Regions from separate parts of the Prosthecodimorpha staleyi genome, predicted to be linked through region 1. Evidence: predicted binding sites of a transcription regulator. Region 1 holds the regulator's gene; the other holds the start of a gene.
The links. Region 1 encodes LexA, which represses DNA repair genes until DNA is damaged. Its sites were predicted from a motif close to TGTTCNNNNTGTGTTCNG; they were not measured.
Positions count from the first base shown of each region.

Region 2: the regulator LexA is predicted to act here: its motif matches at 2,004-2,021, upstream of KL771_RS18195 (ATP-dependent helicase).

Region 1 is NZ_JAHHZF010000001.1:592,741-596,950, forward strand. Features, by position in the region: gene moaC (cyclic pyranopterin monophosphate synthase MoaC) at 83-562, shown strand; gene KL771_RS02600 (molybdopterin molybdotransferase MoeA) at 603-1,814, shown strand; gene lexA (transcriptional repressor LexA) at 2,282-2,989, shown strand; gene KL771_RS02610 (ComEC/Rec2 family competence protein) at 3,157-4,210, opposite strand, start outside.
Region 2 is NZ_JAHHZF010000009.1:61,866-66,075, forward strand. Features, by position in the region: gene KL771_RS18195 (ATP-dependent helicase) at 1-2,001, opposite strand, end outside; gene KL771_RS18200 (DUF3616 domain-containing protein) at 2,143-3,117, opposite strand; gene KL771_RS18205 (MFS transporter) at 3,316-4,210, shown strand, end outside.

The DNA.
Region 1 (4,210 bases):
CGCGCGGCAATGCTCTTTCCCCCGCCCCGGCCGCGGACTAGTGTCCCCGAATCCCGACGCAGCCGCCCCGGAGGAGCGCCCCTTGACCGCCCGGCTCACCCATCTCGACGATACCGGCGCTGCCCACATGGTCGATGTCGGCGACAAGAGCGTGACCCAGCGCACGGCCGTCGCCGAAGGCCATGTGACCATGCTGCCCGAGACGCTGGCGCTGATCCGCCAGGGCCTCGCCAAGAAGGGCGACGTGATCGCGACCGCGCGCATCGCCGGCATCATGGCGGCCAAGCGCACGCACGAGCTGATCCCGCTCTGCCATCCGCTGCTGCTGACCAAGGTGGCCGTGGAGATCGAGGCCGACGAGGCGCTGCCCGGCCTCAGGATCACGGCGACCGCACGGGTCTCCGGGCAGACGGGCGTCGAGATGGAGGCGCTGACGGCAGTCTCGGTCGCCTGCCTGACGGTCTACGATATGGCCAAGGCGGTCGACCGCGGCATGGTGATCGGGGGCATCCGGCTTCTGGAGAAGTCGGGCGGCAAGTCGGGCCCCTGGCAGGCCGCCTGACCGGGCAGCGCGACGCAGGCACGACGGGGAGAACGCAGGCATGGCCGGAGGATTGCTGTCGGTGGAGGCCGCCCGGGCGCGGCTGCTCGCCGGGGTGGAACCGCTCGGCGGCGAGACGGTCGCGCTCGCCGCGGCGGCGGGCCGGGTCCTCGCCGCCGGCCTCGCCGCCACCCGCACCCAGCCGCCCTTTGCGGCCTCGGCCATGGACGGCTACGCGCTGCGGGCCGAAGACGCCGTCGCCGGCTGCCGCCTCGCCGTCATCGGAACCGCGCCGGCCGGACGCGCCTTCGAGGGCCGGCTCGGACCCGGCCAGTGCGTGCGGATCTTCACCGGCGCGCCCGTGCCGGAGGGCGCCGACACCATCCTGATCCAGGAGAATGCGCGGGTCGTCGCCGAGCGCGAGATCGAGGTCGTCGAGCCGGTCGCGACCGGCCGCCATATCCGTGCCGTCGGGCTCGACTTTCGTGCCGGCGACGTGCTCATCCCGGCCGGTACGCGGCTCGACTGGCGGACCGTCTCGCTCGCCGCCGCCATGAACCATCCGGTGCTGCCGGTGCGCCGCCGCCCCCGGGTCGCGGTGCTGGCGACCGGCGACGAACTGGTCCCGCCCGGCGCCATGCCGGGACCCGACCAGATCGTCGCCTCCAACGCCTTCGGCGTGCTGGCCATGGTCGAAGCCCAGGGCGGCCTCGGCATCGATCTCGGCATAGCCGCCGACACCGAGGCGGCGATCGCCGAGAAGATCGGCGCGGCACTGGCCGCGGAGGCCGACATCCTGGTCACGCTCGGCGGCGCCTCGGTCGGCGATCTCGACCTGGTCCAGAAGACGCTCGGCGGCGCCGGCATGGATCTCGGCTTCTGGAAGATCGCCATGCGGCCCGGCAAGCCGCTGATGTTCGGCACGCTCGGGCCGATGCGCGTGCTCGGCCTGCCCGGCAACCCGGTCTCAGGCCTCGTCTGCGCGCTCCTGTTCCTGAAGCCGCTGCTCAAGGCACTGCTCGGCCTCGCGCCGGCGATCGAAACCGAGGAACCCGCCGTGCTGGCCGCGCCACTGCCGGCGAACGACAGCCGGCAGGACTACCTGCGCGCGACCTTCGAGCCCGGCGGCACTGTGCCGCCGCATGTCCGGCCGGTCGACCTGCAGGATTCCTCGATGCTGAGCCGGCTCACCCGTGCCGATTGCCTGGTCGTGCGCGCGCCCGGCGCCGAAGCGGCGGCGGCCGGCGATGCCTGCCGAATCATCCGCTTCTGAGCAGGCCGGCCGCCGCGCGACCAACCGAGAGCCGGCTAAACAATTCGATCGGTTCGCCGGGCATCCCGGCGGCAGACCGGCAACGCGCCGATCCCGGTTCGCGCCGGTTCGCGTCCGGCCGCGCCGGTTTTGCGCCGAACGGCGCCACCATGCCGAACCACCGGCCGGGCGCGAGGGCGGGCATGCCGGCCCGGCGGGATTCGGGACCGCACATGAGCGATTTCGACCATCACGGTTTCGTTTCGATGCGTGTCTCTTTCGTTCGTGTTCCGTTTTTATCGAAAAATTAACACTTGTAGAACATCGAGGGAACGTGTAGCTTTAGTTCGTGATTTGTACCGGTCCATCAGAGTGTTCGGGCAGTCGTGACGGTCGATCGATCGTCTTCGCCGCCGCGATGCTGCCGAGGGCCGGCGGTCGGATCCGAAGGGCACGAAACCTGGAAACGAAACCGAAGGCGGCGATCGATGCTGACGCGGAAGCAATTCGAGCTCCTCATGTTCATACACGAGCGGCTGAAGGAAGCCGGCGTCCCGCCCTCCTTCGACGAGATGAAGGATGCGCTCGACCTGCGCTCGAAATCGGGCATCCATCGCCTGATCACGGCCCTTGAGGAGCGCGGCTTCATCCGGCGCCTGCCCAATCGGGCGCGCGCGCTGGAAGTCGTCCGGCTGCCGGATTCGGTCGTGCCGGGCCTTGCCAGCGCCCGCAACGCCAAGGGCTTCGCCCCCTCGGTGATCGAGGGCAGCCTCGGCAAGATGAAGCCGGTGGGGCCGGCGGAAGAGAAGGCGCAGGTCGTCTCGGTGCCGGTCATGGGCCGGATCGCCGCCGGCACGCCGATCGCCGCCATCCAGACCTACAGCCACGCGATCCCGGTGCCTCTCGACCTGATCTCGTCCGGCGACCATTTCGCGCTTGAAGTGCGCGGCGATTCCATGATCGAGGCCGGCATCCTCGACGGCGACACGGTGGTGATCAAGCGCTCGGAGAATGCCGATACCGGCGACATCGTCGTCGCGCTGGTCGACGAAGAGGAGGCGACGCTGAAGCGGCTGCGCAAGCGCGGCGCCTCGGTCGCGCTGGAAGCCGCCAATCCGGCCTACGAGACCCGCATCTTCGGCCCCGACCGGGTCAAGATCCAAGGCAAGCTGGTCGGCCTGATCCGCCGCTACTGAGCGGCGCGGCGCTCGGGCCCGGTGGCCGGAGCGGTCCTGGTGCCGGTCGAGCTGAGATCCGGGGTCCGATGTCCGGGGTCCCTGGATGGCTGGCCGTACGGTGGGGGCGTTGGGCGTGGCGTCATGGGCCGGCGCGGACTGTCCCAGCGCGGTCGGAGACTGCACGACTACGGGCCGGCTGCGTGCCAGGGGCGTCGGCCGGCGGGCAAGCTGGCGGTGATCGTGGCCTGCGGCGGGGTCGGACCTGCGGGCTCCAGGGCGGAGGCAGGCTGATGGTCGTACTGGTCGCCGCGATCGCCCGGTTCGGCTTCGGAGGACGGGCGATGTCCGGTCGACGCGGGCGGCCGGGGCCAGTCGAGCGTCAGCGCGCCGGTACGGGCCAGCGTCTTGCGGTCGATGACGACGGCGCTCGCCGCGCAGCCCGGCGGGGCGTCGAGCGTGGTCACCACGATGGCGGCCAGCCGGCAGTCCTCCTCGAAGGCGCGCGGGTCGCGCACCAGGGCCAGGATCCGCGGCGCACGGCCGGGATGCCCGTCCCGGAAGGCGCAGCCGAGCGGGTCGCAGCGCCAGTCCCCGGCAAGGTCGCGGGCGGCGGTGGGGCTGCGCGGGTCGGCACCAGCGGCGAGCCAGGTCGCGGTGGTGAAGCGGTTCGCGCGAGCGTCGAGGATCGCCAGCCGTCCGTCGGCCGCCCGAACCGCGATCGGCGCACCGCCCTGGCCGACCAGGATATCCGGCCGCGCCGCGAAGGGGGCGACCGCCAGGGCCGCCGCCAGCGCCACGAGGCCGAGACGGCGCAGCGGCGTCGTCCAGAGACAGAACCAGAGGATGCCGGCGATCGCCAGCGGCAGGCTTGCCGGATGGATGCGCCCGATCAGCCCCTGCCCGCCCGGCCAGGCCGAGACCATGCGGGCGACCGCCAGCATCGCGTCGATGCCCCAGCCCATCACGGTCAGCGGCACGATTTCGAGACCGAACGGGATGGCCAGCATGGCGAGGCAGGCGAAGGGCATGATCACGGTACCGACGATCGGCAACACGATCATATTGGCGATCATGCCGTAGGGTGCCGCCCGGTGGAACTCGGCCGCCACGACGGGTGCGGTCGCCAGACCCGCCACGAAGGAGGCCGCCGCCATGCCGATGACATGGCCGAAGCCGCGCCGGACCAGTTCCGCAACGATCCCGGACGCCTCGGCAGAGGCCGGGTCGGGCGGCCGGGCG
Region 2 (4,210 bases), on a different contig from region 1:
GTTCTCGGTATCCATCACCAGGGAGACATGCTCGAGGAAGGAGGGCAGGGTCGGATAGTCCTCCATCGAGCGCAGCAGTTCCTTCAGGTTCTCCAGTCGCCCGGGCGCTTCGGCCGACTTGTCCTGCTGCCACATCTCGGTATAGCCGGCCTCGTCCAGGATGATTCCGGCCAGCTGGCCGTGCGGCAGCCTGTCGAGATCGCCGCGCCAGCGCGCGAAGGACGCGGCCAGCCCGGCCAGCGCGCTGCGCGGCTTCGGCTTCAGCTCCTCGGTCTCGACGATCTCGGCGGTCGCCTGCAGGAGCGGCACGCCCTTGGCGCGCGCATAGGCATGGACCTGCTGGATGGTCGCGTCGCCGAGCCCGCGCTTCGGCACGTTGACGATGCGCTCGAAGGCGAGGTCGTCGGCCGGCTGGCAGGTGACCCGGAAATAGGCCAGCGCGTCGCGGATTTCCTGGCGCTCGTAGAAGCGCGGGCCGCCGATGACCCGGTAGGGCAGGCCGATATTGAGGAAGCGCTCTTCCAGTTCGCGCATCTGGAACGAGGCGCGCACCAGAACGGCGATCTGCGACAGGGCGTGGCCGTCGCGCTGCAGCCGCTCGATCTCCTCGCCGATGGCGCGGGCCTCCTCCTGGCTGTCCCAGACCGAGGCGACCACGACCTTCTCGGCCGTCTTGTCCTCGGCGTCGGTGAACAGCGTCTTGCCGAGCCGGCCTTCGTTGTGGGCGATCAGATGCGAGGCGGCGGCCAGGATGTGGCCGGTCGACCGGTAGTTTCGCTCAAGCCGGATGACCTTCGCACCCGGGAAATCGTGCTCGAAGCGCAGGATGTTGTCGACCTCGGCGCCGCGCCAGCCATAGATCGACTGGTCGTCGTCGCCGACGCAGCAGACATTCTTCGAGCCGGTCGCGATCAGGCGCAGCCACATATACTGCGAGACGTTGGTATCCTGGTACTCGTCGACCAGGATGTAGCGGAAGCGGCGCTGGTAGTCGGCGAGCACGTCCGGATGCGCGCGCCAGATGGTGATGACATGCAGCAGCAGGTCGCCGAAGTCGCAGGCGTTCAGCGCCTTCAGGCGGTCCTGATAGGCACGGTAAAGTTCGCCGCCCTTGCCGTTGCCGAAGGCGCGCGCCTCCAAGGGCGGGATGCGGTCCGGTGTCAGGCCCTTGTTCTTCCAGCCGTCGATGAAGGCGGACAGCTGGCGCGCCGGCCAGCGCTTCTCGTCGATCCCGGCCGCCTGGATGATCTGCTTCATCAGGCGCAGCTGGTCGTCCATGTCGAGGATGGTGAAATCGGACCGGAGCCCGACCAGTTCGGCATGGCGGCGCAGCACCTTGGTGCCGATCGAATGGAAGGTGCCGAGCCACGGCATGCCCTCGACCGCCTCGCCGACCAGGGACGAGATGCGGTGCTTCATCTCGCGCGCGGCCTTGTTGGTGAAGGTCACGGCCAGGATCTGGCCGGCGCGCGCACGGCCCGTGGCCAGGATATGGGCGATGCGGGTGGTCAGGACGCGGGTCTTGCCGGTGCCGGCGCCGGCCAGCACGAGGAGCGGACCCTCGGTGGTCAGGATGGCGTCGCGCTGTTCGGGATTGAGATTGTCCAGATAGGCGGATTCGGCAGGCGGCGGGCGCAGGCCGGCGGCGCGCGCCGCGATGCCGCCCGGACGCGCCATCGGCGGCGGCGCGGGCGCACGCGAGCGGGTGAGGCCGGCCGGAACGGGGTGGTCCGGATCGAACGGAAAGCCGTCGCCGGCGCCCGGATGACCCGTGGCGTCGTCGGCGAAGCGGTCATGCGGATAGGCATCGTCCCCGGACGCCGGCTCGTCGCCAAACGGGATCCGATCGAACGCGACCGGATCGTACCCGTCCATCTCGGGACCGGGCGTCTCGGGCTCGTTCGGCAGATCGCCCGGGAAGGGGGCTTCCGCAAAGGGATCGTCCAGGATGTCGTCCGGCGCCGCCGCGGGGCGGCGCGACGGCGGCTTGCCTGCGCTCATGATGTTTCCGACTCGTTCTCCTGATCCCCTATATAGGCCATGCCGACGCGGCCGGGCAGGGCGGTCCGGCGGGATCTGTCACGGTCGTGCCGGTCGGCCGGCACGATCGGAATTTCTCGCGTCACGGCACTCCTTGGCGGATCAGTTCAGCGTGACGGTGATGCCGCGGAAGTGCTGTTGCGCGGCCGGCAGGGACTTGCATTCGGCGCCGCCGATCTTCACCCCGCCGTCGTCGCTCAGGATCTGAAGCTCCGACGATCCGGCGACCGCAAACAGGGCCTCGGGCCGCAACGTGCCGAAATCGATGCCCGGCACGGCGATCGGATCGGCCGCGCCGCCGGACCAGCGGTAGAGCGCGAAGCTGCCGGCATCGGCGGTCGGGCCGGCGACGATCAGGTAGCCGTCGCCGATGCGCTCCAGGCTGCGGATGCCGCGCCCGCCGAGCGCGACCAGCGACACCGCCCCGATCGCCGGTGCGGCCCCTGCGACGATGTCGGCCGGATTGTCCAGCGTCACGACCAGCGCCTTGCCGTCGACCAGGGGATTGCGGAAGCCGACCAGCAGCCGGCCGTCCGGCGTGGCGGCGAGGCCCTCGATGTTCAGCCCGCCCGCGGCCTCCGGGGCACGCTCCGCTGCGGCCGCAAGCCCGTAGGGCGCGAGCGCCGGGGCGGCCAGGAGCGCCGGCAGGAGGCCGGTCGATGGCGTCCCGGCGGGTGCAAGCGAGGTGACGGCGCCGCCCGGCACGATGTCGGTAGCGAACAGCCGCTGCCGCTCGGCGCGCAGCTTGCCGCTCGAATTCCGACCATGCGACGCGATCCAGTAGATCCGGTCGCCGATGCGAGCGGCGCCCTCGAGGTCGGATTCCCGCGTGCCGGTCCTGAGGAAGCCGGCGAGCGGCACGGTGCCGCTCGGCGCGCCGCCCGCCAGGGCATAGATCCTGAGCGTGTTGTCTTCGTCGCTGGCCACGACGAAATGCCCGGCATCGATCGGCACGGCGGCGGACGCGTCGCACATGCCGTTGAAGAGGCGGCTTTCCGGCTCGGCTGCCGCCGGGGCCGCCGCCGCCAGCCACGCCCCCAGGAAACAAAAGCCGATCCGTGTTCGGAAGTCTGACATCGTGCGGCTCCGGTCCGATCGCGTGCCCACCCTATCACGAGCGGTGTGCAACCTGTCGCAGATGTCGGATGCCGGCCAGGGCGAGGCGCCGGAGACGAACCCCGGCCACGGGGCCAAGCCGCAGTTGCGCATTGCCGACGGGGCTCGCCTGCCGCTTCGGCGCTTCTCGGTGCGGGATTCCTGCCCTATTGGTGGGCAATGACCACACCGCCCGCCGCGCCGCTCACCCATCGCCCGATCGTCTTCCTGACCGCGCTCGCCGCGGTGAACTGGTTCGGCTTCGCCGCCTGGAACGCGCTCCTGAACAATTTCGCCAAGGAGCAGGCCGGCTTCGACGGCCTCGCCATGGGGCTCTTGCAGTCGATCCGCGAGGTACCGGGGCTGCTGGCGGTGTCGGCGCTCTTGTTCCTGCTGATCATGCGCGAACAGACCCTGGCCTATGTCAGCCTGGTCCTGCTCGGAATCGGCGTGGCGGCGACCGGCTATTTCCCGAGCATTCACGGGCTCTGGGTGACGACGCTGATCATGTCGGTCGGCTTCCACTACTACGAGACCATGGCGCAGTCGCTGACGCTGCAGCTCTTCTCCAAGCAGGAGGCGCCCAAGGTACTCGGGCGGCTGTCGGCGGTGACGGCGGCCTCGCAATTCGTCGCCTTCGGCGGCATCGCGCTGATCTGGTGGGCGATCCGGCCGAGCTATCAGTCCGTGTTCCTGATCACCGGCGGGTTGTGCATCGTCGGCGCGCTCGTGGCCATCGCGATCTTCCCGCGCTTCGAGGGGCCGGTGCCGCAGCGCAAGTCGATGGTCCTGCGCCAGCGCTACTGGCTCTATTACGCGCTGACCTTCATGACCGGGTCGCGCCGGCAGATCTTCACGGCCTTCGGCGCCTTCCTGCTGGTCGAGAAGTTCGGCTTCGGCGTCGCCGAGATTTCGATCCTGATGCTCGCAACCTATTCGATCAACACGGTGGTCGGCCCGCGGCTCGGCCACCTGATCAACCGGATCGGCGAACGCCGGACGATCATGATCGAGAACATCTCGCTGATCCTGGTCTTCGCCGGCTACGCGCTGTCCGACCAGTCCTGGATCGCGG